DNA from 3 places in the Paenibacillus sp. FSL R7-269 genome. Region 3 is predicted to be linked to each of the others. Evidence: predicted binding sites of a transcription regulator. Region 3 holds the regulator's gene; each other region holds the start of a gene.
The links. Region 3 encodes Rex, which represses fermentation and respiration genes when NADH is low (regulators of the CRP and FNR family bind a similar motif). Its sites were predicted from a motif close to TTGTGAAATATTTCACAA; they were not measured.
Positions count from the first base shown of each region.

Region 1: the regulator Rex is predicted to act here: its motif matches at 3,245-3,262, upstream of nirB (nitrite reductase large subunit NirB).
Region 2: the regulator Rex is predicted to act here: its motif matches at 4,651-4,668, upstream of C162_RS13860 (DUF1641 domain-containing protein).

Region 1 is NZ_ASPS01000053.1:293,588-303,633, reverse strand. Features, by position in the region: gene C162_RS23920 (hypothetical protein) at 1-600, shown strand, start outside; gene C162_RS23915 (DUF6773 family protein) at 709-1,155, opposite strand; gene C162_RS23910 (helix-turn-helix transcriptional regulator) at 1,133-1,357, opposite strand; gene ric (iron-sulfur cluster repair di-iron protein) at 1,554-2,279, shown strand; gene C162_RS23900 (hypothetical protein) at 2,412-3,098, shown strand; gene nirB (nitrite reductase large subunit NirB) at 3,366-5,792, shown strand; gene nirD (nitrite reductase small subunit NirD) at 5,818-6,162, shown strand; gene C162_RS23885 (formate/nitrite transporter family protein) at 6,182-7,000, shown strand; gene C162_RS23880 (NAD(P)-dependent oxidoreductase) at 7,093-7,713, shown strand; gene C162_RS23875 (NUDIX hydrolase) at 7,757-8,239, shown strand; gene C162_RS23870 (Crp/Fnr family transcriptional regulator) at 8,376-9,095, opposite strand; gene C162_RS23865 (glycoside hydrolase family 65 protein) at 9,508-10,046, shown strand, end outside.
Region 2 is NZ_ASPS01000027.1:76,993-87,038, reverse strand. Features, by position in the region: gene C162_RS13875 (X2-like carbohydrate binding domain-containing protein) at 1-2,454, shown strand, start outside; gene C162_RS13870 (hypothetical protein) at 3,061-3,732, shown strand; gene C162_RS13865 (nitroreductase family protein) at 3,805-4,422, opposite strand; gene C162_RS13860 (DUF1641 domain-containing protein) at 4,747-5,184, shown strand; gene C162_RS13855 (NAD(P)/FAD-dependent oxidoreductase) at 5,216-6,394, shown strand; gene C162_RS13850 (SGNH/GDSL hydrolase family protein) at 6,560-7,189, shown strand; gene C162_RS13845 (hypothetical protein) at 7,500-7,799, shown strand; gene C162_RS35970 (hypothetical protein) at 7,888-8,049, shown strand; gene map (type I methionyl aminopeptidase) at 8,130-8,876, shown strand; gene C162_RS13835 (carboxymuconolactone decarboxylase family protein) at 9,030-9,317, shown strand; gene C162_RS13830 (Rrf2 family transcriptional regulator) at 9,425-9,847, shown strand.
Region 3 is NZ_ASPS01000053.1:35,424-45,469, reverse strand. Features, by position in the region: gene panB (3-methyl-2-oxobutanoate hydroxymethyltransferase) at 1-170, shown strand, start outside; gene panC (pantoate--beta-alanine ligase) at 172-1,062, shown strand; gene panD (aspartate 1-decarboxylase) at 1,055-1,438, shown strand; gene C162_RS22665 (hypothetical protein) at 1,553-2,191, shown strand; gene dinG (ATP-dependent DNA helicase DinG) at 2,310-5,171, shown strand; gene C162_RS22655 (redox-sensing transcriptional repressor Rex) at 5,310-5,960, shown strand; gene C162_RS22650 (amidohydrolase) at 5,950-7,251, shown strand; gene C162_RS22645 (cell wall elongation regulator TseB-like domain-containing protein) at 7,281-7,802, shown strand; gene C162_RS22640 (aminoglycoside adenylyltransferase domain-containing protein) at 8,036-8,794, shown strand; gene C162_RS22635 (hypothetical protein) at 9,073-9,615, shown strand; gene C162_RS22630 (AAA family ATPase) at 9,608-10,046, shown strand, end outside.

The sequences.
Region 1 (10,046 bases), 260 kb from region 3:
CTCCCGGATTCTCTGTGGGATGCGTGGATCGGCGTGCCGTATGAGATCATTTCTTCTCTATATAAAGGGGATAATGACAGCGGGAGTGTGTTTCAGAAATGGATTCAAGGCCCGTCCGGATGGAAATGCATCGGCTGTGAACGGCATTGTCTGGAGCCGGTAACGGCTAAGGAAGGGAGTGGCTCAAATGTACAGCGCCGTTTTACTTTTCATAATGGAATCAGCCAGAGCATGGTACTTCAAGCTGTGATCTGGTCCATGTATGAGAATACCCGGCTGCTCCAGCCTTACTTGGGGGAGGAGGCTTTTCTGAGCGAGGAGGATATGGAGCTAATCTCTGTATATTTCGTGCCAACCTATCTGACCCCGGTACCACTGAGCGAATTGAACAAACCAGCCAAAGAATATAAGGACAAGAACATCAGAGTGTATCAGGAATGGATCTCTGCCCCCGATCTGGTGCTGCAGTGGAACGGCGGCCTGACCGAAGGCAGATGGATGACGGGTGTATATGTGGATCATTCAAGGTTCGCCGGACTTGGCCCCTATCTGAAGGATGCGCAGGGCAAGCGGACTTATATGCAGGCGACGGTTCAATAAAAAAAGTGGAATTCGAAAAAAGAGTTGAACTTGAAGCCAGGTCGTCGCTGCGGCGAACATTTGGACTTCCGGCCGCTGCCCAGTTTGGATTTCTTGATATTAACCGCTCTACTCCGCCCGGTTATTCCTCCGTCGGATCAAGTACACAGTGCTTAAGATGACCAGTCCAGCTGTAACAGAAATGATTAGAATGACTGTCCCGTTCGCACCGCTGTCAGCTGCTGATTGGGCGGCGGTTGGATTCACGAAGGTAACGATAAGGATACAGGCCGCCACCACAATGGCCAGAATTGCACCCGCAATGCTTCTCCCGCCCACTCCGCTCTGCCTGCTGCCCGGTCCCACATACGCACCGCTCCAGATCAAGCGTACCAGATAGAAACCCACACCCAGCATGAAAATTGTGTAATTGCCCAGCGGATACTCCAGCCACTTCATTCCGTAGTTTTGCAGCCCCATATCTGCCAGCAATAAGAATGCCATCAAAAGAAATGCCTGATTCCCCGCCTTATGCCGCTTCTGCAGTTGTCTCTCATCCAGGTTCGTTCTGCTCATCCTTCGTTCCCTCCCAAAATAGTTGATCCAGTGTCTTCCCCAGTGTTACACAAATGTCAATGCACAACCTCAGGGTGGGGTTGTAATCACCGTTCTCAATCGCGATAATCGTCTGCCTTGTGACCCCCACGGCATCTGCGAGCTGTTTTTGCGACATGTCTTTTGCCGCTCGGGAAGCTTTGAGCCTCAGATTTTTCCCCATTCCCTCACCTCACTCATAGTGTAAAATATATAAAACAAAAAGTCTAGTATATTTTACATTTGGAGTACTGTATTTCTCGTTCAATAAAATTTTATATATTCAGTGCGTACAATCACAAGTTCCGCCTAATGCCAGTGATAAGGTGTAGAAGTGAAAAGAAGCACAAACCTACATCTTAACCTGAGGAGGGGCCAACATGGCGTCCAATCAATTAAACGATACAACAATTCATCCCGGGTTCACCCCGGAAGCAATGGTCAGAGATATTGTTCTGCAGTTCCCCAAAGCAGCAGATTATTTCAAAGCACAGCGGATCGATTTCTGCTGCGGAGGCGCAAAGCCGCTGGCTGAAGCCGCTGCTGAGAAGGGTCTTGACCCGGCAGCAATGGTACAGGAGCTGAACAAGCTGCAGGAACAGCATCCGGTGCTGGAAGAGGATACCGCCTGGAACGAGGCTTCGTCAGAGGAGCTGGTGGATTATATTGTGAACAAGCATCACCGTTATCTGCGTGAAGAGCTTCCGCTTATCAGTCAAAATGTAACCAAGGTGTTCCGCGTTCATGGTGAGGATTCACCGCATCTGGGAGAAATGCACCGTCTGTTCAATATGCTGCGTGAAGAGCTGTTGCAGCATACGGCGAAGGAAGAAGAGAGCGAATTCCCTAAGATGCTAGCCTACACCCAGAACCCGACTGAAGAAGGACTTACTGAGCTGCGCGGATTGCTGCATAATCTGGAAGCTGAGCATGACGGGGCGGGAGAGATTCTGCGTGAGCTACGTAGAGTTACTAATGACTATACACCGCCCGCGCATGCCTGCACGACTTATCGCCTGACCTATGCCCGTCTTGAAGAACTGGAAGGCATGACCTTCGAGCATGTGCATCTGGAGAACAACATTCTGTTCCTGCGTTATCAATAGGACCGGCTGCAATGGATAAGTCCCTTCGGGGACTTTTTACTTTTTATACCGGCAGAAATGATTTGAGAACCCTTCCTCTATGCGTTATCCTTAAAGAGTCCGGGAAAATACATATGAAGGCGGTGCCGTGGGATGTCCACGAAATGGATGCGCTTAATGCTGTGCCTTCTCTTGCTGGCCGCGGCAAGCGGTTGTGGCTTGGGATCAGGGAATGGCGGCAGCAGTAACGGAGGCCAGGGACTAACCTTTTCAGTCAAGGTGGGTGACAGCGAAATGGCCGGAAGCTCAGCCAGATTGCTTAACGAAGCTTACGTGCCTGGGAATTCAATAATAGAGCTGTTTAGGAAGAGTGGCGTTGTTACATTTTCAGCGGATGGAACTAATATTCTTGAGGTGAATAAGGTTTCCCTGGGTCAGGATATGAGCTGGGAGATTCAGGTGAACGGCAAGAAGGTTCAAGAGCTGAATACGACCCTGGAACCGGGTTCGGCCATTACGATGTCAGCAGGGCCTGCCGGAGCCGGAAAGATGTTTCAGCCTGTCATCATCACTGTGAACGGGGGGAGCGAGCAGCCGGAGCTGACACATTCGAATGTGCTTTCTTTTATGCAGGATATGTCCGTCAAGGGATTGCTCCAGAACAGCGGTATGGTCCAGCTTGCCGAAGATAACCGGACGGTGCTTACTGTGATGGAATATACCCCGCTCAGCAGCGAGGAATGGAGACTGAAGGTCAACGATAAAGGACTGCTCGGCAATGGAGTGGACATGAAGCTCAGTCCGCAGGACAAGCTGGAGATCTCTCTGGTATTGAAATAAGTGAATGAAGTAGATGAGTGAGATTGTGTACCCGATGAACGGATATCTGTGCGAAACTGCATGGGTATCCGTTTTTTTGAATAATAAATCTCTATGCTTCACGCCAGAAATTGTCCTATATAAGAACGGCGAAGTCATTTTCAGTTGTGTGAAAAAATTCACATAAGATGTGACTGTGGTCACACTTGCCATGGAATGGGGGACAGTATAATTTCTCTATCAGGTAAGTTATTGAAGAAATCAGAGTTTCTGAAGGAGGGTCTACCAATGGCAGCGGAAAGAGAAAAGTTAGTGCTGATTGGAAATGGCATGGCGGGAGTAGGCACTATTGAGCAGATTCTGAAGCTGGGCGGCGCTTATGATATTTCGGTCTTCGGCAGTGAGCCGCATCCCAACTATAACCGGATTATGTTGTCCTATGTACTTGAAGGCAGCAAATCGATTGAAGACATCATTCTCAACGATCTCGGGTGGTATGAAGATAATCATATTACACTGCATACCGGTACGACGGTCACCAGGATCGATGATCAGAACAAACTAATAATGACCGATAATGGACTGGCGGTTCCTTACGATAAAGCAATTATTGCAACGGGTTCGAATTCTTTCATTCTCCCCGTACCCGGCAGCACCAAGGATGGAGTAGTCGGCTTCCGCGATATCGCGGATTGTGATGCAATGCTGGCAGCGGCGAAGCAGTACCGCACGGCGGCTGTGATCGGCGGAGGACTGCTGGGTCTGGAAGCTGCGAAGGGCCTGGTCAATCTGGGCATGGATGTTACCGTTGTGCATCTGCTGGAGGATCTGATGGAGCGCCAGCTGGACCGTACCGCTTCTTCAATGCTACAGGCAGAGCTTACGCGTCAAGGTGTGAGATTCGCCATGGGCAAGCAGACGGTTGAATTGACCGGAGAAGAACGGGTGACTGGTCTACGATTCAGTGATGGCAGTGTGCTGCCGGCAGAGTTTGTAGTGATGGCTGTTGGAATCAAGCCGAATGTCCAGCTTGCGAAGGACAGCGGAATCACTGTTAACCGCGGGATTGTAGTTGACGATTATATGCAGACTTCTATGGCAGATGTGTATTCTGTCGGTGAATGTACAGAGCACCGGGGAACCTGCTACGGACTCGTTGCACCGCTATTCGAGCAGGGTATGGTTCTCGCCAAGCATTTGTCAGGTGTACAGACTCCGGGCTATGAAGGATCAGTTGTAGCAACCAAGCTCAAAATTTCCGGGGTAGATGTATTCTCCGCCGGTGAATTCACCGAAACGCCGGAGCATACCGTCATTTCTGCCAAGGATGAATGGAAGCGAACCTACAAGAAGATTTTGCTTAAGAATAATGTGATTGTCGGTGCCGTTCTGTTCGGTGATGTAACGGAATCTGCCAACCTGCAGAAGCTTGTGAAAAACAGCACAGAGATGACCAATGAAATCTATGATGAGGTTATGGGCACAAGCTGCTGTGGCGGAGGCGGAGCCAAGAAAGGCATGTCTGTTGAAGCGATGGCAGATGAAGAAATCGTCTGCGGCTGCAACGGCGTAACCAAAAAAGCGATTGTTGATGCTGTTACGGAGAACGGCTTCACTACGGTAGATGAGATCAAAGCCTGCACGGGTGCAACCCGCTCCTGCGGCGGCTGTAAGCCAGTGGTGGAGCAGATTCTGCAATTCGTTCTCGGAGACAGCTTCCAGCAGAGCGCCAAGCAGGGAATCTGCAGCTGCACCTCGCTTAGCCGGGATGAGATCGTTGCCGAGATTACGGCAAAAGGCCTCCGGACTACCAAGGAAGTCATGCATGTCCTGGACTGGAAGCAGGCAGAAGGCTGTTCCAAATGCCGCCCGGCTGTGAACTATTATCTGGGGATGATCTACCCTGACACTCATGAAGACGAGAAGGAATCCCGGTTCGTCAATGAACGGATGAGCGCCAATATTCAGAAGGACGGAACTTATACAGTTATCCCGCGGATGTATGGCGGGGTGACCACTCCTGAGGATTTGAAGCGGATTGCCGATGTGTCCCTGAAGTATGATGTGAAGGTTGTGAAGGTAACGGGCGGCCAACGTCTTGACCTGATCGGTGTCAAAAAAGAAGATGTACCTAAGGTGTGGGAGGAGCTGGATATGCCGTCCGGCTATGGGTATGCGAAGTCGCTGCGTACAGTAAAAACTTGCGTGGGTTCGCAGTTCTGCCGCTTCGGCACACAGGATTCCATGGGCATGGGCGCTATGCTTGAGCGTAAATATGAGCGGCTGGATATGCCGGCCAAGTTCAAGATGGCGGTTAACGGCTGTCCGCGTAACTGCGCAGAATCGTGCACGAAGGATATCGGAATTGTCGGCAACGACGGCGGCTGGGAAGTGTTCATCGGCGGTAACGGCGGGATTAAGCCGCGCATCGCAGATGCCTTCTGCAAGGTGAAGACCGACGAGGAACTGGTTGAGGTCTGCTCCGCTGTCATCCAGTACTACCGTGAGACCGGTAATTACCTGGAGAGAACCTCCGAATGGGTAGAGCGTATGGGTCTTGAGCATATCCAGACTGTGGTTATGGGCAATGACGACAACCGTAAAGAGCTTGCGGCACGTATTGACTTTGCCCTGGCCCAGGTGAGTGATCCTTGGCGGAAAATGCTGGATGACAAAAACACCCGCACCGCGCTGTTCGAAGAGACACAGGTATAGTCTAAAGGGAGAGGGAGAGAGCATAATGGAACGGAGTAATCGGGAATATACGATAGGCGCAGTGGAAGATTTCATGCTGCAGATCGGCCGGGTAGTTCATGCAGGAGAGGTCGAATTAGCGATATTCCGCACATCGGACGGCGCAATCTATGCGGTCCGTAACCACAGTCCCCATCCGAAGGGTGGTCCGCTCGCAGAAGGAATCGTATCGGGCTATTATTTATATGATCCGCTGCATGACTGGAAGATCGACCTTCGCACCGGAGAGGTTCAGGCACCGGACCGGGGGCAGGCAGAAGTCTATCCGGTTACAGTAGAGGGCGGAGTTGTTAAGGTCACTCTGCCTGCGGCAGTAACAACTCTAAATTAAAGAAAGAGCAGGTGCGGATATGTTTACGCAGAGCGTAGAGAATATCGTTGAGACAGCCGTAGGGAAACGCGACAAAATGAATGAGAGCCTGCCCAAATATTTTTTGGCGGCCCTCCTGGCAGGAGCATATGTGGGTATCGGTATTATTCTGATCTTCTCACTGGGGGCACCGCTGGCGGCGATCAAATCACCGTTCCAGCCGCTGATTATGGGAGCATCCTTCGGGATTGCCTTGACCTTGGTTGTATTCGCAGGCTCAGAGCTGTTTACAGGTAATAATATGTTCTTCACGGTAAGCACGCTTGCCGGGAGAACTACAGTCTGGGACACGGTGAAGAACTGGGTCCTGGTATTCCTCGGCAATGTGGCCGGTGCTGTGGTGCTGGCGCTGCTGATTCAGGGATCGGGCCTCTTCAAGGCAGCGCCTGCCGAGCATCTGATCTTCGCGGCGGCTGCCAAAAAGATGAGCCTGCCGTTCTCAGAGCTGTTCTTCCGCGGTATTCTCTGTAACTGGCTGGTCTGCCTGGCACTGTGGATGTCCTCCCGTGCCAAGAGTGAAGCGGCGAAGCTGGTGCTGATCTGGTGGTGTCTGTTCGCCTTCATCGCGAGCGGCTATGAACACAGTGTAGCGAATATGACGCTGCTCAGCGTAGCCGTACTGCTGCCGAATCATCCAGAGACAGTGAGCATCGCCGGCTGGTTCCACAACATGATTCCTGTTACGCTTGGCAACATCATCGGCGGCGGTGTCTTTGTCGGAATGGCCTACTGGCTAATTTCACCTGTGCGTACTCCGCGTAACGTATCTGTCCCTCCTCAGACTAAGAAAGCAAGCTAGATTCAATATCAAGCCCCGCAGCTGCTACATGGCTGCGGGGCTTTTTTGCCGCTCAATCCCTGCTATAATACACTTCAGGAGGTTATTCTCATATGAATATATTGATTCTTGGTGCCACCGGCCGGGTGGGGAGCCATATTGTTACCCATGCTCTTCAGGATGGACATCATGTGACCGTGCTGGCCCGCACGCCGGAGAAGGTTCAGCCGCTCCATGCCAACCTGACGATCATCGAAGGTAATGTTCTTAATCAAGATGATATCGCCCGGGCAGTGCAGGGAAATGATGTAGTGATTAGTGCGTTGAACACCGATGGGACAACCACACTTACAGACAGTATGCCTTTTATCATCGGAGCCATGTACGAGGAAGAGATAGAGCGCATTATTACCGTAGGAACTGCGGGCATTCTTCAAAGTGAGCTTTCTCCGGAACTCCTGCGTTACCAATCCAGCGAATCTAAACGCAGGTCCACCCGTGCTGCAGAAGAACATGAACAAGCCTATCGCTTGTTGGAGCGGTCGACTCTGAAATGGACCATTGTGTGCCCAACCGCTCTGCTGAACGGAGAACGCTTGGGGACCTATCGTGTGAGACAAGATATTCTGCCCGAAGGAGGCAGTGAAATATCTGTAGCAGATACAGCGGAATTCACGTATAGTCAAATTGATGCTAGCGATTTCATAAGAACCCGTGTAGGTATAGCTTACTGATACAGGTGATCTATTTAGAAGACGAACGGAGGAGAGGGCTGCGATGGCAAGCTTTAACCATTTTGGCGTATATGGAATTTGTCAGCGTGACGGCAGGCTGCTGGTGATCCATAAAGGAAGGGGCCCTTATAGCGGAAGATACGATCTGCCGGGGGGGAGACTGGAGACTGGTGAATCCCTGGTTGACGGCTTGATCAGAGAGTTTGTTGAAGAGACTGGTTATACAGTAAAGGTACAACAAAACCTGGGCACCTTCGATTTCTTTATCCCGCATAACGAAGATCACTTTACACAAATGCATCATATGGCAGCCTTGTATCAGGTTGAATTGGCCGGGGAAGAAGAGCCTGTTGCCATTTCAATGTTCGAAGAACAGGATTCCCGTGGGGCGGAATGGGTGGATATCACTAGAATAACACTCGACTCAGCTTCTCCGTTAGCCGTATATGCTGCTAAGTTCCTTAGGGGTGAGGAACTGCCTGTAACACCAGAATATTATGATGATTGGGAAGTAAAAGGTTCATAGGATGTGCCGCCAGTACGGTGAATACATCGCGTGACAAGAAAAAAAGACGCCGGACAGGGCGCCTTGACCACTCTATTAAATTTATCGGGTCAGATATGTTTCAATGAGGTAAATAGAGGGTATTATTGATAGGAAATTAAATTCGGCAAATTTCATTGGGACATAATTCGCAATGGCAGATTTCCTGAAGCATCGCCAGATCCTTGATGACAATCATACCATTCTCATACTCCACTGCATCTTTTTTGCGCAGATCACTCAGCATGCGGTTAACGCTCTCACGGGTAGCGCCGATCATGTTGGACAGATCTGTATGCGTGATTTTTTTGTTAATCAGAATGCTGTCGCCGGTCTTCTCACCATAGGTGTTGCCAAGACGGATCAGTGTGGAGCAGAGTGCGCCCGGTTTGCCGTACATCATCAGATCGCGGAATTTCGTCTGTGTGAGACGGTGATGAATCCCCATCCATTTCATGAAGTCAATAGCGAAATCGCAGTGCTGGCAGATCAGAATCTCCAGATCCTTCTGCTCGATCACGCCAACTTCACTCTCTTCAATCACTTCGGCCGTGAAGCTGTGCTTCGTGCTGAAGAACGGGTCAGCCTGACCCACCATATCACCAGCCTGATACATATACAGAATCAGTTCTTTGCCTTCGTCTGTAGATTTGGTTAATTTCACACGTCCACGCTTGATATAAAACAATTTATCCGAAAAGTCGCCTTCCCAGAAGAGGTGAGAACCCTCAGGGACCATGCGTTCCTTCATTGTGACCAACAGGCGGTTAAAGTTCTGTTCGGAGAAACAGTTTGTATTGCCGCGGGCTTCGATAACATTATAATGTTCCTTTATCATAATCGACATCCCCTTTATTCCCTCAGTTTTTCAGTAAATTTTAAATTAATTATACCTTGAAATTCCTCTTTATGGTTAAATATTTTCGTATAAAAGTGTCGAATTTTTAACATTGTGATAATTTTCACTTCATTTGTGTGAGATTGGTTACGTTTTTGCCCTGAAAAGGGTTCCTTTCCCTGTGTTATAGGATATTATAGCAGCTCCCCCCTGTTCTGGATAGTTCTAGGGAGGGAACGGCTTTTTTTGGTTTTCCCGCATGTTAATGATGTCCGTACAAATGCACATAACTCGCTTACGAGCTGACCTTGGTCCTGTGCGGGCTTAGAGATATTCTGAAACTGAGCGTCCGAACCTCCGCATAGGGCGGCGGGGCAGGCCGAGTATTCTCTTAGCGAAGGAGAGTTCCAAGATGGCAAAGGTAGCAGATCCCTATCTGAAGGTCGATCCATGGGCAATTATTGAGGAGGGCTTTGATCCGGAACGAAACCGGACTTCAGAATCGATTTTTTCACTGGGCAATGAGTACATGGGGGTGCGGGGGTATGCGGACGAGGGCTACAGCGGGGATTCCTTGCCGGGCAGCTATTTCAATGGACTAAATGAGCAAATGGGGGTCGGCAACCACTATAAGGGTATTATCCGGTCGCTGCGATATATGGTGAATGGGGTAGATTGGCTGCATACCCGGATCTCGGTAGATGGTGAACTGCTGGATCTGGCCCATTCCCGTATTGACAAGTACACCCGCAGATTGGATTTCCGAACCGGGACCTATACACGGGAGTTCATCTGGCTGCTGGCGGACGGGAAAAAGCTGAAGCTCTGCTTCACGCGGCTGGTTAGTATGACCACATCTCATCTGGGAATGCAGCAAATCACCTTCACGCCGCTTAATTTCACGGGTACGGTGGATGTTCGCACAGGGCTTGACTTCGGCATGATCCATGA
Region 2 (10,046 bases), on a different contig from region 3:
GGCGTCTGGAAAAACATCAGCCCGTCAACCGGAGCTGACAACTTCTACGGCTTCGGGGGACTTGCGCTGGATGCCCAGCATCCGAATACGCTTATGGTCGCCAGCCTCAATGCCTGGTGGCCGGACGAGGTGATCTTCCGCAGTAAGGATGGCGGAGAGACCTGGAGCCGGATCTGGGATTGGGGCTTCTATCCGGAGCGCAACTACAAGTTCGAGATGGATATCACAGCGGCGCCGTGGCTCAATCTTGGGCTGACTTCGAGCTCGCTTGATCCTGCACCGAAGATGGGCTGGATGATGGGGGACCTTGAGATTGACCCGTTCAACTCGGACCGGATGATGTACGGCACGGGTGCTACGATCTACGGTACGAATAACCTCGGAGCCTGGGACACCGGCGGCAAGGTCAAGATATCCGTGATGGCCAAAGGGGTAGAAGAGACCGCAGTGCTCGGGCTGATCAGCCCGCCGGCGGGTGCCCACCTGATTACCGCGCTTGGCGATGTGTCCGGCTTCCGGTATGAGGATCTGACAGCGGCACCCGTCAAGTTCCAGACCAGCCCTTCCTGGGCCAGCACGAACAGTATCGATTATGCGGAGCTGGACCCGGCCTATGTTGTCCGTGTCGGCGGTGTGGACAAAGAGAAATATCCGAACAGTAAGTCGATCGGGATTTCGAATGACAACGGCAAGAACTGGTATATGCCGAACGCTGAGCCCTCGAACGGAGGGACAACCACGGTTGGGCAAGGCCAGGTAGCTGTATCTGCGAGCGGCAATGCGCTTTTATGGAGTACGTCAGACATCGGGGTCTATTATTCCAAGACCGGCGGCAATGCCTGGACCGCAAGCAGCGGCGTACCTGCCGGAGCGAAGATTGCCTCGGACCGGGTGAATCCGAATAAATTCTATGGCTTCTATGAGGGCAAGCTCTATGTCAGCACGGATAGTGGAGCTACCTTCACTGCTACGGCAGCCACCGGCTTGCCTGCCAATAACGTGAACGGCCTGCAGCCCAGCCAGGCACAGGTCAGTCTTAAGGCAATGCCAGGCGTTGAAGGAGATATCTGGTTTGCCGGAGGACATCCGCAGGATAAGTATGGCATATGGCATTCTACCAACTCAGGTGCCAGCTTCACGAAGCTGAGCAATGTGGAGGAAGCGGACCTGATCGGGTTCGGTAAGGCTGCGCCGGGTGAGAATTACATGGCACTCTATACGGTAGCCCAGATTGATGGTGTTAGAGGAGTCTTCCGTTCGGATGACGCCGGAGCCAGCTGGGTGCGGATTAATGATGATAATCATCAGTATGCCAGAATTAATATGGCGATTACCGGAGATCCGCGCGTCTATGGCCGTGTCTATCTCGGAACCAATGGCCGCGGGACTTTATATGCTGATCCGGTGAACCCTCCGGCAGCAGGCTCCGTCATTACGCCGGTCACTGCCAGCTTCGATAAGAAGACGGGGAATCAGAGCGACGTTGAAGTGGCAATGACCCTGAACGGAAATACTCTGGATTCCATAACCAATGGAGCAACTGCACTAACTGCTGGCACGGATTATACAGTCAGCGGTTCAACGGTAACGATTCATAAGGCTTATCTGGCAGCACAGCCCATCGGAGCAACAACCCTAACCTTCCATTTCAGTGCCGGAGCTGCGAAGACCTTAACGGTTACGGTGGCAGATACGACATCAACGGCTAATGATTCAACCCTCACACCAGTCACTGCCAGCTTCGACAAGAAGACGGGCAATCAGAGCGACATCGAAATAGCGATGACCTTGAACGGGAATACTTTAACTTCTATTAAAAACGGCCCGGCAGTATTAACCGCCGGAACGGATTATACAGTGAGCGGATCGGTTGTAACGATCCGCAAGGCCTATCTGGCAGCACAGGCTGTGGGAACAACCACGCTGAGCTTCCAGTTCAGTGCAGGCGCACCGCAGAGCCTGGCGGTCATGGTGACAGATACGACAACGCCGGTGGACGGCGGTCTGAAGGTCCAGATGTTCAATAGCAGCACCGTTAATGCTGTCAATGCCCTCAGCCCGCGGATCAAGCTTGTGAATACCGGTACTGCTGCGGTCTCCCTCGCTGATGTGAAGCTCAGATATTATTACACCAGTGATGGCGAGCAGGCCCAGAATTTCTTCTGTGACTGGTCCCAGGTAGGGAGCGCCAATGTGACAGGGACGTTCGTGAAGCTGCCAGCAGCCTTGAGCGGCGCGGACCATTACCTGGAGCTGGGCTTCACAGCAGCAGCAGGCTCGCTTGCTCCGGGAGCCAGTATCGATATTCAGATGCGGGCCTCCAAGGCAGATTGGAGCAATTACTCCCAGACCGGCGATTATTCCTTCAATCCAGCGGGCACAGCTCCTGCGGATTGGGCCAAGCTGCCGGCTTACATCTCCGGCAGTCTGGTATGGGGGATTGAGCCTTTGTAGAATGAACGGCAGCCCATGCACAATTGCATGGGCTGCCAGTTTTTAGTCTAGGGCATTGAACACATATAAACCTCTATCGTTGATCAGTACATCAACAATAGAGGTTTATATTGTTACCACTATACCCATGTTAGTCTCAGACTCCTTATCCTATCCTTTGTTCTCAGCCGGGTAGAAATGGTCCGAGGCGGCAGTATATTTGCCTATCCTGCACATTCAAACTGATCTCAACTGATCCGCTTACCACGATAGGATGGGATTGTGAAGCCAGTGAGCTTTAAGAAGCTCATACCGTTTCGTGTAGGGACTCACTTAAGGCGGGAATGTCAGGATCAAAGATATAGTCTCAGTCACAAGGTGGAGCGCTGCTTAAGATTAGCTGCCGGAGATTCTGTCCTGGCTAACGTTCTTCCTGCAGTGTCTGTTTCCTTGAGCTGATACCTGAATTATACCGTCCGAACGGAGAATAGTAAAAAGCCGAAATTTTTAAATTTGCACTTTCTAATTGGGAAAAGGTATTGTAAGCGCTGTTATTCTACGTTTTCCTTAGAATCTGCTGAATTCAAATCCCACTGCCTTTACTGTATAATGAAAAGGATGGTTTCAATGCTGCGTAGACTCCGGCAGCTTTGCCTGGAGGGAAAGGATACGGAAATGAGCTTGTATGGAGTGAAGCTTGAGGAACTCGGCAGCGGGCTGCTGAAATCCTTTTTGGAGGATAATTATATATGTGCGGGTTATCCCGGTACGGGTGATCTGGAGCAGCATAGCAGAGAAGAGATCAGCAGCAAGCTGGCTGCCGCAGGCTATCACGGGCAGGAGCTGGAGGGCGCAACCCATACCCTGGATATCTTCGTCAATGCGATGCAGGATGGGGATTATGTGCTGATCGCCGATGAAGAGTGGGTGTATCTCGGGGACCTTGGCGATTACTTCTATGATACCCGGCACAGCGGCACTGAGGATAGTACAGCCCACCGGCGCGGTGTCACCTGGCTGAAGAGTCTGCCTTTTGCTGCGGTTAATCTGGCTGCAGCAGAGCTGCTTGCTTCTGACAGCAGAATAACTGCTTATTCAGGAGTGCTGCCGACAGCCCGAATCGATCTGTGGCTGGGGAATCAGGCAGGGGATGGCGGGAGTGCCGCCGGGGCCTGCTGCGTTCAGGTGGATGAAGCTACAGTAGCGCAGGCGCTAGCTATCCTGAAGGCGGCTCTATACAGCACGGATGTGGAGCGGCAAGAGCGTGCGGCTGTGGCGATTTTGCAGTATGCGCGGTGAGTACGGATTAGGAATACGTCAGGATGATATAGATAAGGGTCTTTCGGCAGATTAGCCGGAAGACCCTTTTTATTAGATAAATTCAACAAACTCATTAACCGGCTTGCGGTAGCCGCGCGGTCTGATCTTGTGCTGGTTATCCTTGCCGATCGTAATCAGCATCACCGGAACCATATGGTCGCCGAGACCGAGTGTAGCCTTCACTGCCTCCGGATCGAAGCCGATCATCGGGCAGGTATCCCAGCCCTTATCCTTGGCAATCAGCATGAATTGCATCGCCGACAGAGAAGCATTGCGGATCGCTTCATCCCGCTGGAACGCATCATTCCCGGTATAAGCATCGTTGATGGATTGAATGGTTTGCTCGTAAGCATCCTCGCTCATCGCTCCCAGCAGCTTAAGCCCGCTATAGATTTCAGGAGCCTGCAGATAGGCATTCTTGTCACCCAGTACCACAATAACAGCCGATGCGGTGTGGATCTTGTATTGACCATACGCGTCCTTGCGGATGGCTTCCTTCACGCTGTCATCGCTGATCACCTTGTAATGGGCGTGCTGAAGATTATAAGCTGAGGGAGCCAAACGGGCCAGGGAGAACATCTCTTCGAGCTCACTCTGCGGGATGGTAACACCTTCCACGAAATTATTAGCCGATCTGCGGGATTGCACCAATTCGGAAAAAGTACTCATAAATCATTACCTCCATCTAATTATGTATGCTGCTTAGTTAAAATTAATTGCTAATATTAATTAATAAACTTACATTAAGTTACTTGCTTAAGATATCACGACTCTTTGCATACGTCAATGAGCAAATACATAATAATTTGTAAATTTAACCTGATTAAATAACTGAGTTCGATAAAATCGATAAGGAAGTGATAATAATCACAAAAATAGGTTGAAAAGACAAAAAGATTGTGACAATAATAACAAATAGAGTGTTATAATAGTCACATAGTTTCACTTGGATGTCATTATGCAAGAATACGATTTGTAAAAGGAGACTTCGATATGTCAGAAACCGTTACCCAAAATCTTCCTGAACAAGAAATACCAGAAGCTGCCCTTCCCAAAGAGGATGTGCTGAAAGAGCTTTTGAAGCCGGAGGTTCAGCAATCTCTGATGGCACTGGTCGAGCAGTTGCCGCAGATCACACAAATGGTCAGTGTATTGTCCAAGTCACTAGATTTTGTGCAGTCGGTTGCCACGGATGAAGTACTTAAGAATGATACAGTCGGTGCGATCAAGGAAATGGCGGGTCCTGTGGTGGGCACTGCCAAGAATCTGGCGGCTACTGTCATTGAAGCGAAAGACCGCGCGGATGCAAGCAGTGAAACCATCAGCCTGTTCGGCATGATGAAGATGATCAAGGACCCGCAGGTGCAGAAGGCTCTCCGGTTCATGAATGCTTATCTACAGGTCAGCGGTGAACGTCAATCGGGCAAATAAGCCCGTAATACTTAATGATGGAGGAATGATCATGTCAAAACATATAGTGATTCTAGGTGCAGGCTACGGCGGCTTGCTAAGTGCCTTAACCGTTCGTAAATATATGAGCAAAGCGGAAGCCAAAATTACGGTAGTCAATCAGTATCCGACTCACCAGATTATTACGGAATTGCACCGGCTTGCAGCGGGCAGTGCGTCTGAACAGGCGGTTGCCATGCCGCTGGCGAAGCTGTTCGCCGGTAAAGATATTGATCTGAAAATCGCCAAGGTCAATTCGTTCTCCGCAGAGAACAAGCAGATTATTCTCTCGGACGGCGTCATGCTGACTTATGATGCTCTCGTTGTCGGTCTGGGCAGCACGACAGCATACTTTGGTATTCCGGGACTTGAAGAGTACAGCATGGTGCTGAAATCAGCAGCAGATGCGCTCCGGATTCGCCGGCATATTGAAGACCGGATTCGTGACTATTCCAAAACCCGCAACGCAGCAGATGCTACGATTCTGATCGGAGGCGGCGGATTGACCGGGGTAGAGCTGGTAGGCGAAATCGCCGACATTCTGCCCAAGCTGACGAAGCAATATGGAGTGAATCCTGCTGAGATCAAGCTTCTGCTCGTTGAAGCGGGTCCGAAGATTCTCCCCGTCCTGCCGGATCATCTGATTGAGCGCGCTACAGCCAGTCTGGAGAAGCGCGGGGTGCAGTTCCTGACCGGTCTTCCGGTTACGAAGGTGGCCGACAATACGATTGATCTGAAGGATGGGCAGCAGATTGTGGCGAACACCTTCGTCTGGACCGGCGGGGTACAGGGCAATCCGCTGGTTGGCGAATCTGGTCTTGAAGTCAACCGCGGCCGGGCCACGGTGAATGAGTTCCTGCAGTCCACTTCGCACCCTAATGTATTTGTAGCCGGAGACAGCGCTGTTGTCTTTGCACCGGATGGCCGTCCTTATCCGCCGACGGCACAGATCGCCTGGCAGATGGGTGAGCTGATCGGCTACAATCTGTTCGCTCATCTTAATGATAAACCGCAGGAAGCCTTCAGCCCGGTCAATTCCGGCACACTCGCCAGCCTAGGACGCAAAGACGGGGTAGCCATTGTCGGCGGTAACTCCACTCCGCTGAAGGGGCTGCCGGCTACACTGATGAAGGAAGCCAGCAATATCCGTTACTTGACTCATATCCATGGCTTGTTCAGTCTGGCCTATTAATCTCTTATCCTAAGATCCCCCTAGGGCTGTCATATGGCAGTCTTAGGGGGTTTTCTGATTTAAAATAAGGAATAATTTTCAATTAAAACGTGTCCGCAGGAAAATCTATTTGCTATAATGATCATGTTTACATAATACAGATATTTTCATAGGAGGATTTCAGGCATGCCATTTCAAAAGAACGATATCATCCTGTTCCAGGGGGATAGCATCACGGATTGTGGACGCAATTACGCCGATGCCTCTTCGCTGGGTGTAGGTTACGCGCTGATGGCGGGCGCCCGGCTTGGCCTTCAGTATGCAGAGAAGAATCTTACGTTCCTGAACCGCGGAGTCAGCGGCAACCGGGCGGTCGACCTGCAGGAGCGCTGGGAGAGGGATTGTCTTGGGCTGAAGCCAACCTGGGTATCTATTTATATTGGAATAAATGATACCTGGCGGTGGTATGATTCCGGGCAGGAGACTACAGCGGCTGAATTCGAGTCGTCCTACCGTGATCTGATTGAACGGACCAAGCAGCATCTGGATGCCAAGCTGGTGCTGGTAGAGCCGTTCGTATTGCCGGTGCCGGTAGACCGCAAGGGCTGGCGTCAGGACTTGGACCCCAAAATTCACGTAGTTCGTGAGCTGGCCCGTGAATACGGCGCTGTACTCGTGCCGTTGGATGGTCTGTTCGCAGCGGCATCCGTCAAGGCTGAACCTGCCTACTGGGCGGCGGATGGCGTGCACCCTTCGCCTGCGGGACATGCCTTAATCGCCGATGCCTGGATGAAGGCCGTAGGTGCAATAAGCTAAAGTGGAGTTCAGCGGGAGATTGAGCCGCGCAATTATTGCCTATTGAGATCACCGTACTCACCGGTTCCAGCGTCTGCGGGGGCCGGTTTTTTGACGTCTGCCTGACAGACGCCTTGCTGCTGAACGGCAGGAAGGAGGCGTTCATTTCACTCTGCGTAGTAAGACTGTTATACTTAGAAGATACATAAGATTTGGAGGTGGAACCCATTAGGCGGTTGCTGCTGATTCTGCCTGCCCTTCTGGTTGTTCTATTACAGAGAGGGCTCCTTTTGAATCCAAGAGATTCAGTGATGAGGAGTTCATCCAGACGATGGCTGCGGCCGTGAATTCAAGCAAGCGTATTGCCGGCGAACTGGATTATGATGCAGATTTCCGCATGAAGCTGGTCTACGATGACGGCTATACAGAAGATTACATTCTGGGTCTGGGCCGGGAGGAAGGGAACAGCGGACTTCTGCTGTCTGCTGAGCGCAGCGGGACGGGGTATACCGTATCCGCCAGTAATGCCGACAAGCTGCACAAGCTGATCTTCAACGGAGGAGGACTGGTCTGTTCCTTCTCCTCTGGCAGGGCGGAGCTGGAGCGGGCAATTCCGGCTGCTTCTTACTGATGAACAGGGCGAGGCCATCGGAACGTTTGCGCTGAGCCGGCATTTCACCGGAGAGCTGCGGTTCGGCGATCTGTTCCAGATTCAGTTCGTGGATTACAACGGGGACGGCAATCCCGACTTTACAATAGGCCAATATGGTTCGGGCCACGGTTCAGTATTCAAGCTGAAGCAATATATTAATTCGCTTGGGAAGCAGGTGGAGACAACCTATCGCTGGGATGGATCTGCTTTTCAGGAGGCTGCCAAGTAGAGACGCTGGAACCATTAGGTGCCGGGCTGCACAGGATGAAGAATCGGGGAGCTTTCGAATACGAGAGGATAGTGGATAGAATGACGAGCGAGACGCTCCAGGATATGCAAGGACTGAAAGCGGCGGGTGCAGTGGTAGGCCACACCATCGCGGAGATGAAGAAAAGTGTAGTTCCCGGAATGACGACTGCGGAGCTGGATGAAGTGGGTGCGAAGATTCTGAACCATTTTGGCGCAAAATCTGCTCCAAAGGTAACCTACAACTTCCCTGGAACGACCTGTATCAGTGTGAATGAAGAGGTGGCGCATGGAATTCCGGGACAACGCGTCATTCAGGCCGGAGATCTGATCAATATTGATGTCTCTGCCGAGCTGAACGGTTATTTTGGCGATGCCGGGGTATCGTTTCAGCTGCCTCCTTATAATGAGAAGCTGGTTCACCTCTGCCGGAGTACGGAAGAGACTATGATGAGCGTGATTAATCATCTCCGGGCGGGTATGAAGGTTAACGAGATCGGCCGGGTTATGGAGTCGGAAGCACGGAAGCGCGGCTATAAAGTAGTGCGTAACCTGTGCAGCCACGGCATCGGCAAAGCGTTGCATGAGAAGCCGTTTGAGATTCTGCCCTTCTATAATCCGCGTGTGACGACAGTGCTCAAAGAAGGCCAGGTCATTACGATCGAGCCGTTTCTGTCCACAGGCACTGATTTTGTAGAGCAGCAGCCGGATGGTTGGACGCTCAGCGTTGCCGACAACAGCCGTGTGGCCCAGTTTGAGCATACCATTGTGGTCACCAAGGGCAAGCCGATTATTCTAACCAGTGCGTGAAGATATATAGGAATATTTAACAGTTGTAATGTATGCATTACGCAAGAAACCCTCATACTAAAGATGATGTTATGATATGGGATGCAAGAATCTTTTTCCAAAATCGGAGGGTTCATTAAAGTGGATAATGTACCGCAAGTCAGTCATGCCTTTATGACATTTATGAAGGAAGCGCCGGAGCAGCAGAAGGCCCTTGGCGAAATTGTGAAGAAACTGGATGCCGCAAGCAGTCTGGATGCCAAAACCGAGGAGATTGCCTATATTTCCGTACTCGCGGCGGTTAGGCTGGAGAGCGGGCTTCCCTTCCATGTCAAGCATGCCAAAGCGCTCGGCGCAACCCGTGACGAGATTATCAGCGCAGTGCTGCTGCCTCTTCCGGCGGTAGGCAATGTGGTGATTCAGGCCCTGCCGGTGGCATTGCAGGCTTATGACAGTGAATAGTGTTCTGTTGTCTGCAAACTCCCCGCGGGATTGACAATTGCTCGAAATGTAACTATTATAGTTGCATCTGGCGGAAGTTTTCCGGCCAGTGTGAAGGAGTGATTGTTATGAACATTAGCACGCGGTTTGCGGTGGCTATTCATATTCTAACCTTAATCGACAGCAACAAAGACGGCAAAAGCACCTCCGAGTGGATCGCCGGCAGCGTGAATACGAACCCCGTAGTGATTCGCCGCCTAACGGGTATGCTTAATAAGGCAGGACTTGTGGAGGTACGTCCCGGTGTGGCTGGAGCGAAGCTTGCCCGCAGTGCAGCTGATATTACGCTGCTGCAGATTTACAAAGCGGTGAATGCGGTGGAAGAGGACTCCCTGTTCTCTGTCCATGAGCATCCGAACCCGGAGTGTCCGGTAGGCAAGAACATTGCAGGCGCTATTGTTCCAGTGTTCTCTCTTGCCCAGAAGGCGATGGAGAATGTGCTGCAGGAGGTCACCCTGGACCAGATTGTACATCAGATTCCTGTGGCTTGAGACTGGTTCTGATGCAAGTAAATTTAAGGAAACCTTCAGCCCCGTTTTATGTTTTTTTAAGGTTCGGGGAGTATAGTGAAGTTCTCCACCCCCCAGTGGAACCATTTGTGGAAGACCCCGCCGTGCCTCGGCAGGGTCTTTCTTTTTGCTGCCAGATATATTCATTCATTTTCATTAAACCTTTATGTGTTTTTCATCT
Region 3 (10,046 bases):
AAAAATTCGTCAAAACCTACGCCGATGTAGGCTCCCTGATCCGTGAAGGCATCACCAGCTATGTTCAGGAAGTGAAGGACCGCTCGTTCCCTGCGGAAGAGCATGTGTTCAGCGCGGACGAGACGGTTCTGGAATCTTTATACGGCAATGCCGGCAAAGGAGCGAAATAACATGAGAGTCATCCGAACGATTGCTGAACTGCGCGAAGCGCTTGAATATATGCGTCAGGGGGGCCATGGCCCTGTTGGTTTTGTACCCACCATGGGATATTTGCACGAAGGACATGCCAGTCTGCTGCGTAAGGCAGGGGAGAAGAGCGGCACGGTGGTGATGAGTATTTTTGTCAATCCGCTGCAGTTTGGCCCGAATGAGGACTTCGCTTCCTATCCACGGGATGAACAGCGGGATCTGGAGCTGGCTGAACGTGAAGGTGCGGACCTGGTGTTCATCCCTAGTGTTGAAGAGATGTATCCGCAGCCGATCCGTACAGGCGTATCGGTCTCCGCGCTTACCACACAGCTCTGCGGCGCTTCGCGTCCGGGACATTTTGACGGGGTAACTACTGTGGTCAGCAAGCTGTTCCATATCGTGCAGCCGGATTACGCCTTTTTCGGACTGAAGGATGCCCAGCAGGTAGCTGTTCTCCGCCGGATGGTGTCTGATCTTAACATGAACGTGGACATCATCGCCTGTCCTATTGTGCGCGAGGAAGACGGGCTGGCGCTCAGCTCCCGTAATGTCTATCTGAGCAGCGAGGAGCGCAGACAGGCGCTGGTATTATCGCGTTCCCTGCGCGAAGTGCGCCAGGCTATGGAAGAGGGCGGCATCCGTACGGTAGATGAAGCACGCGGTCTGCTGGTCTCGGTCATTTCTGAATCGCCGTTTGCGGTCATTGATTATGCGGAGATTCTAACCTTCCCTGATCTGGAAAAGCTGGAAGGCGCCAGCAGGCTGACGGAAGCGGGCGGAGAGGTTATAATGGCTCTGGCTGTGAAGTTCGGCAGAACCCGTCTGATTGATAATAATGTATTTATTCCTAAGGAGGCGCACGCTCTTGTTTAGACATATGATGAAATCCAAGATCCACCGGGCAACGGTCACCGAAGCCAATCTCAATTATGTGGGCAGCATTACCATTGATGAGGATCTGATGGAAGCCGCAGACCTGCTGGAGAACGAGAAGGTGCAGATCGTGGATAATAATAATGGTTCCCGTCTGGAGACTTATGTCATTCCAGGTCCGCGCGGCAGCGGCGTCATTTGTCTGAACGGGGCAGCAGCTCGTCTGGTACAGCCCGGCGATACCGTGATTATTATTTCCTACGCTGTGGTGTCCTCAGAAGAGCTGGCAGCGCATAAGCCGACGGTGGTGTTCGTTGATGAAGGCAACAAGCCGGTGAAGCTGGCGGATCATGAGATTCACGCTACAATTGCCTGAAGTCCGCGCTTTGAGCCATGTAATCAATGGCAGGGATGAAGACACCTGTACTTGCTAAAAATGAAGGAAGGCAAGCTTAAGCTGACTTCATTATCAGTAAGGGTGGGATGTCCGGTGTTTCAACATTTATTTGCTGAGATGAACAAGATGCTCCAGGAGATCAAAACCGACTATCCTACTGCGGAGGGTGCCCGCCGAAGCGATCTTTTATCCAAGTATAATATGCTCCACCGAATCAGTGATAATGTAATGGATGAGTGGCTGCTCTTCGCCGAGAAGCTGAGCGAGTTCCGGGAACAGGCCGATTTCCAGGGTCCGCCAGAGGAGTTGCCGGAAGAGGAAGCGCCCGAGCTTGGGATGGATGCTTTTGTCAGGGGCCAGGGCTATTACAAGCTGCTGATGTACCGCAAGTGCATTGAACAGTTCAGGGAGGTTACGGCACAATATCCGGATAGCCTCGCTGCCCGCCTGTATCTGGCCATGGCTTATCTGCAGGAAGGTGAAGGCGAGATTGCCTGGGGACATCTGGATCACATGCTGGGCCTGATCCGTGAGGTGAAGCTGAAGGCGATGATCTATAATGCGCTGGGCTGTATCCGTGCTTCCCAGGAACGCTTTAATGAAGCCAGTGAGCTGTTTAGCCTGTCGCTGCTGCATGACCCGGATCTGCCGGAGCCGAATGTGAATCTGGAGGTATGCCGCAGACGGGGCGGGAAGCTGGAGTTTGGCCATCAGCTGGTTTCGCTTTTATAACTTTTTCCCGGTTCCTTTAGGCGATGCGCCCCACCACTTTCTGGGGTGTGCATCGCCTTTTTTCGTAACTTCTGTTATGCTGATAAAGAGTCTCAAGTGAAAGGGAATAGAACTTATAATGAAATTTGCCGTGCTTGATTTTGAAACTACGGGAACCCAATCTGTGGGAGAAATCATCCAGGTTGGCCTTGCCATTATAGAAGAAGACGGGACGATCTCCCGGGTGTATGGTTCCTACGTCAAGCCCGGAGCACCCATTCCTCCTTTTATTACGGGCCTGACCGGAATTACAGACAGTGATGTACAGGATGCGCCAGAGCTTGATGAGATGATGATGGAGCTGGTGCCGCTGCTGGATGATGTCGTCCTCGTCGGACACAATGTAGCGTTTGATTTTCATTTTTTGCAGAATGCGCTGGACCGCTGCGGCTACCTGCCGTTTCAGGGGCGGATTCTGGATACCATCGATTTTCTCAAAATATGCTTTCCCTCGCTGAGCACCTATCAGCTAGGCGCGGTAAGCAGCCACTTCGGCATTACGCATGACCGTCCCCATCAGGCTGACAGTGATGCGCTTGCCACGGCTATTGTGCTGCTTAAATGTCTGGAAGAGCTGCACAGTCTGCCGCTGTTGACTATTCAGCGGCTGAATGAGCTGTTCGCAGACGAAGACAGTGATTTGGCCTGGTATTTCGACGGTCTGCTGCGGGAGCGGGAGATGGAGACCTTTCAGCCGGAAGGAGAGCTGAGCTTCTACCGCCAGCTTGCGCTGGCTGTGGGGGATTGGGCAGAGTTGGCAACGCCCCGGGAGGAAGGAAACGTCAATCCGCTGGAGAATATTACCTTTGAAGAGTATATGGATGAGGTAACGAAGCGGCTGAAGGCTGTTCTTCCACAGTATGAGAGCCGTGAGGCCCAGGAGCTGATGATCCATGAGGTCATTACAGCGCTTGAGCAGGACAAGCATCTGCTGATTGAAGCGGGAACCGGCACCGGCAAGTCGCTGGGTTACCTGCTTCCGGCCATCTACCATAGTGTGAAAAGTGATCAAAAGGTGATGGTCAGCACTCATACCATTAACCTTCAGGACCAGTTGCGTGAGCGGGATATCCCACTCTTAACCAGCGTTGTGCCGTTCCCGTTCAAGGCCTCCATCTTTAAGGGAAGAGGGCACTATTTGTGTCTGCGCAAGTTCGAACATAGAATGAATAAAAAGGACTTTACGAGTCCAAGAGAAGAAGCGCTCACCGCTGCGCAAATGCTTGTCTGGCTGACCCAGACGACGACCGGCGATGATGAGGAGCTTAACTTAAGCGGACGGGGCGGCGATTTCTGGGAGACTGTAGCCAGTGATACCGACTCCTGCCTGGGACGGGCTTGTCCCTGGTTCCGCAAATGCTATTACCACCGGGCCAAGCATGAAGCCGGGATCTCTGATGTGGTGGTCACCAATCACTCCAAGCTGTTCGCAGATGTCAAAGCCGGGCATCAGCTACTTCCGGCTTACGATCATCTTGTGATTGATGAAGCCCATCATCTGGAAGATATTGCCGGCAAGCATCTTGGCATGCAGATGAAATATTTCACATTCGCCCATACCCTCACCCGCCTCTATAAGGATAGCCGGAGCGGGCAGCTGCCTGCCCTCCGCCAGAGTCTGCAGTCTTCGGGCAGTGAGCAGGCTTCCGAATGGAGCGGCGTGATCGACCGGATCTATCCCGATCTGCTGACGGTGAAGGAATCTTGGGATGCGCTCAGCGACCGGCTCTTCAGCCTGCTGCCCGAGCGCAGCGATGCCGGAGCCGGTGAAGCAGGCCAGCTGGTGGCCCGCCTGCAGCCGGGCAAGAAGCCGAAGGATTGGGAGGAGTTGGCGGCCCTTGAGAATACGCTGAACCTCAGTCTGAGCGATATCATCCGCAAGGGTGACAAGATGCTCAGTGAGATGCGTGACACGGACAGCCAATCCTCCTCGGACAGTCTTGTGACCGATATCGGCGGGTTATTTAAGGATCTGGCATCCATTAGAGAGCAGATCCGCTTCTTCATGGGCCTGAACGATGAGAATATCGTGTATTGGCTGGAGGGAAGCGGTAATTATAAAGGCAAGTCGCTGCAAATGTATGCCGTTCCTGTAGATGTCAGTACCCAGCTCAGGGAGCTGTTCTTCGACAAGAAGAAGAGTATTGTCCTGACCTCGGCCACCTTATCCGTGGATAAGTCCTTCCAGTTCATGATCGATAACCTGGGCCTTGGTGAAGCTGCGGAGCAGGGGCGTCTGATGACAGCGCTGCTTCCGTCGCCGTTTAAATACCGGGAGCAGGCTCTGCTGGTCATTCCCCGCGACTTCCCGAGCGTCAAGGGAAGTATAGGGGATGCCCGTTTTGTGGACACGCTTGTTCATTCCCTCGCCGAGACTGCTGTAACTACACGAGGGCGAATGCTGGTGCTGTTCACCTCCTACAAGATGCTGCGCCAGGTCTATGACCCGCTGAAGGAGGCGCTTGCCTCCCAGGATATCGCGGTGCTCGGACAAGGTGTGGAGGGCGGCAGCCGGAGCAAGCTGATCCGCCGCTTCCAGGACAGCCCGGCTTCGGTCCTGCTCGGTACCAGCAGTTTCTGGGAAGGGGTAGATATTCCGGGAGAAGCATTGACCTGCCTGGCGATTGTCAGACTGCCGTTCCAGCCGCCGAATCACCCGCTGGCAGAAGCGAAGTCGGAGCTGCTTCAGGCACAGAAGAAGAACCCGTTCATGAAGCTGTCCGTGCCGCAGGCAGTCATCCGCTTCAAGCAGGGCTTCGGGCGGCTGGTCCGCACGGCGCAGGACCGGGGCATCGTAATTGTGTACGATACTAGAGTAATTGAATCGCATTACGGAAAGTACTTCCTGTATTCACTCCCCGGTCCCAAGATGGAGCATATGCTCACCGAGCAGATGGTCCCGAGAATTGCCGAATGGCTGGAAGACGGCGGGGTTTCCTAATTCATCTGCTATTGCTATTATTAATAAGTCATGATTAACCTGAAGATCCGTTCCCGCCCTGTCTTGCCGATCCGGCAGGCGGGGGGCACGGTTGCTATAATTGAACGGGTATAACACAACTATTAAGGAGGAGAATACATGAAATCGGATAAAATATCGGAGGCCGTCGTGCGCAGGCTCCCAGTGTACCTGCGTTTCCTGAACGATCTCCAAAAACGTGAAATCTCCACAGTCTCTTCTCAGGAGCTGGGCCAGAAGCTTGATCTGAATCCCGCCCAGATCCGTAAGGATTTGGCTTACTTCGGTGATTTTGGCAGGAAGGGTATCGGCTACGATGTATCCTATCTAATTGAGAAGATTCGCCATATCCTGAAGCTTGACCAGCAAATTAATGTTGCACTGGTTGGAGCCGGTAATCTCGGTCATGCCTTGTCTAACTACAACGCTTACTTGAAGGATACGATGAAGATTACTGCGATCTTCGATGCCTACCCGCCGAAGGTGGGCCAGCAGATCAACTCGCTGGTTGTGCAGCCGATGGAGGAGTTAAGCAGCACAATCCGCTCGCAGGGCATCCGCATCGGGATTATTACCGTACCTGACAGCGAAGCCCAGAATGTAGCTGATATTCTTGTGGACTCCGGCATTGAGGCGATTCTGAACTTCGCACCGGTTATTCTCAAGACGCCTGCCAATATCCGGATTCATGCCGCAGATTTCACCACAGATCTGCAGAGCCTGGCCTATTATTTGCATGATGGAAAGGATGAGGCAGAAGATGAGCAGTAAGATCACGATAATCAAGAACGGGCACTTCCTGGTTCCGGGCAGCGACAAGCCGGTTCTAAGCGGGTATATGACCCTGGAGAATGATCTGATTACTTACATAGGTGAAGCTGAGCCGGTAGTGGAGGATGGCGCTCAGGTCGTAGACGGCAGCCGTCTGCTGTTCATGCCGGGTCTGGTCAATACCCATGGGCATACGGCCATGTCACTGCTGCGCGGATACGGCGACGATATGGTGCTTCAGACTTGGCTGCAGGAGAAGATGTGGCCGATGGAAGAGAAATTCACTGGTGATGATGTATATTGGGGAACCTCGTTGTCCGTACTGGAAATGCTGAAGGGCGGCACAACCACCTTCCTCGATATGTATGATCATATGGACCGGGTAGCGGAAGTAACGGAGCAGTCCGGTATTCGTGCGGTGCTGATGCGCGGCGTAATTGGGCTGTGCCCGGAAGAGGTACAGCAAGCAAAGCTCGCTGAGGCGGTTGCTTTTGCCCGTAACTGGCACGGCAAGGCTGACGGCAGAATTACAACTATGCTCTCACCGCACGCTCCGTACACCTGTCCTCCAGAGTTTTTCATGAAGTTTGTGCAGGCTGCCCATGATCTGGACCTGCCGATGCATACCCATATGTCCGAGACGCGCCATGAAGTGGAGCAGAACGTGGCTGACTACGGCCTTCGTCCGGTCGCACATCTGGAGAAGCTGGGGATGTTCACCCGTCCTTCGCTCATTGCCCACGGGGTTCATCTGAACGATGAAGAGATCGGGATTCTGGCCCGCTATAACGTTGGCGTGTCGCATAACCCCGGCAGTAACCTGAAGCTGGCCAGCGGGGTTGCACGTGTTCCTGAGCTGCTGCGAGCCGGGGTTAAGGTCTCCCTGGGTACAGACGGCGCGGCAAGCAACAACAATCTGGATATGTTCGAAGAGATGAGGCTGGCGGCTCTGATCCACAAGGGCGTAAGCGGTGATCCTACAGCGGTACCGGCTCCTGAAGCGCTACTGATGGCCACGGAATACGGGGCTCAGTCTATTTTCCTAAGCGGGGTAGGCCGGCTTGCAGCAGGAATGAAGGCCGACTTCATCGCGCTTGATATTGACCAGCCGCATTTGCTGCCGCATACCGATCTGCTCTCCCATGCCGTCTATTCGGCAAGTGCCAAGGATGTGGAGCATGTATGGGTGAACGGCCAGCAGGTTGTGAAGCATGGACAATGCCTGACACTGGATGAAGAAGCTATCCGCCGCAAAGCACAGGAGACGTTCGAGAGCCTGCTTAAACGGTAATTCAGGAGAACGGGAAAGGAAGCAGCGTTGTGAAGAAGAAGAGGAGAAAATGGATCTGGCTGGGGCTTACCGTGGTGCTGCTCCTTCTGTTCGGATTAAGCCAGTTCTATGCCTACATTATGAAGGACCAGTGGAACGAGCGGAATGAGGCCAAGGAGCTGGCCCGGACGCGTGCCGGACTAACGGAGGTAACCAAGGCTCAGAAATCCGTCTGGAATGAGAATGAGATCTACTGGGTGCTAACCGGCAAAAATGAAGCCGGGACCGATCTGATGGTGTGGGTCCGTTTCACCTTGGAGGGCAAGCCTGCCGGAGGCGACAACGACCTGTATGCTGAAGAGCTGAGCAAAGGCACTTCCGAAGAGAAAATGCGCGGAATCATAGCCGATCAGTTACCGGACGTGAAGATCGAACGGCTGCTGCCCGGTGTATATAACGGGGAATATGCCTGGCAGCTATTTTACAAAAAAGACGGGCGATTCTATTACAACTTCTACCGCTTCAAGGATGGCAGCGCCATCGGTGAGGGGTACAGTTTGCCCAACCGTTAAGCTAAGCGCTCAGCAGAATAACATGCGGGGGAACAGATTATCTGTTCTTCCGTTTTTTTGTATCCATCATGTCGAAAATAATCTGGAACTGTTCTGGGACTGGTGGCAGACGGGGAACTGTGGCTTAATGGAGATATATGGTTTGAGATACATCGATTAATATACTTGAATTGATATACTGATTGTATTCCTCGAATGCTATCGCCAACCTGCATATATGTCTCTCAAGGAGGATGAAGAAATTGGAAGTTTTAGCATATTTGGATCAGGCGGTGGATTTGTTTAAGGAAGAGCTGGGGGATAATCTGTCGGGGATTTATCTGCACGGTTCCCTGGCCATGGGCTGTTTTCAACCGGATTCAAGCGATATTGATCTGCTCATTGTAGTAGAGGACAAGCTCCCCGCAGAGGTCAGTCATAGCCTTGCCGGTCGTATCGTAGCCTTTCATGACAGTCTGCCGAATAAGCGCGGAATTGAACTGTCTATCGTCCTGAAGACATACCTGCATAACTTTGTGTATCCTACGCCATTTGAATTTCACTTTTCAGAAGCTCATTTAGAGCGGTATAGAACCGATAAGAATTATCTGTGCGGCGGCTTTGAGGATGCTGATCTGGCGGCACATTTTGCAGTAGTCTACCATCGCGGGTTTATCTTGTACGGGGAGCCGATACGCGAGGCCTTTGCGCCGGTAGACCAGAGGTACTATCTGGATTCCATTATCAGGGATGTCGATGATGCGCCGCAGAATATTGGGAATGCTCCACTCTATTACACACTGAATCTATGCAGGGTACTCTACTATGTGCAGGAAGGTCATGTCTCTTCCAAGAAGGAAGGCGGGGATTGGGGACTTCAGCATTTGCCGGAACGCTTCCACGGGCTGCTTAGACGGTGTCTTAAGGAATATAGCGGTGCTGGCGCCGAAGGCTATGAACTGGAGCTATTAACTGATTTTGCGGAATATATGATGGCTGAAATTGAGCGTTAGCCGGATGTAGTGTGCGCCGGAATATGAAAGTAGCAGCGGCATTTCAGGATATAAATCTGAGCTGCCGTTTTTTCATGGTTCATGAAACATCCAGAAATTAGTATCAAAAATTTTAAATATATTCACAACTTTATGTAAAATCGTATATACACCTATGATATACTACTACTTGTATCAAGACATGCTTAAGAGCATGTCAGTCTCGGATTGGCGCTAGACACGCTGGCTGGTCTTTATTATAGAGTTAAGCTTGGTCATTATTGAGAGGAGGACGTTTCTTGAAACTTCGTCTTATGCCTGTGCTGCTAACGTCTCTGCTGTCTGCTGCATTATTGTTTGGTGGCTGGTATTCTTACCGTCAATTCGCGGTGCAGGAGCCGCTGCAGAAGCTGGTATCATCCTACCAGGGTGTGAAGGATTCCCATATTACTATTAAACGCAATGAGGTCACTTTGAAACTGGATTTGCAGCCGGGCACGAAATTACGTGAGCTGGTGCAGTATGTATCACGAGAAGGCAGCACCGCTATTGACGGCAGGACCCTTAAGCTGGATGTGGAACAGAAGCCGAGTGAACTGCTGGATGAGTATTGGGATAAAGCGATGTTCTCTGTAGCAGAAGCTATGGAGAGCCGGAAATATACATTGATACCAGCGAAGCTGGACGGACTGAAGGAGCAGGACAGTAAGTACAGCGGCGTTACAGCTACCACAGAGATTGACGACAACAATGTCTATGTAAGCCTGAGCAACGGCACAGAGAGCAAATTCATCATTCTGCCGCGTGCAGCAGCCAAGATGGGAGTGTGGAACAATGCCTAAGTACTGGAAAGAGGTTGTAGCCGGATTTGTTCCGGTCATGCTGATTTTTATGGCTTTTGTGGGAATTAATATCTTTCCTGTAATTATAGCGATGGGCATGGTTGCCGCGCTCCTGTTCATTGCCCATGCCCGCGGCGGTCTGACGGTCAATGCAGGTGCAGATAAGAAGCGTAAGAAGAACGGTCCCTCCAAGCTAACCTTTGAAGAGATCGGCGGACAGGACAATGCCAAGCAGGAGCTGCGTGAAGCGCTGGACTTCCTGATCCGGCATGAAGAAATCAGCAAGTTCGGGATTCGTCCGCTCAAAGGAATTCTGTTAACCGGCCCTCCAGGAACCGGGAAGACGCTGATGGCCAAGGCTGCGGCGCATTACACCGATTCTGTATTTGTAGCTGCTTCAGGCAGTGAATTCGTCGAGATGTATGTCGGCG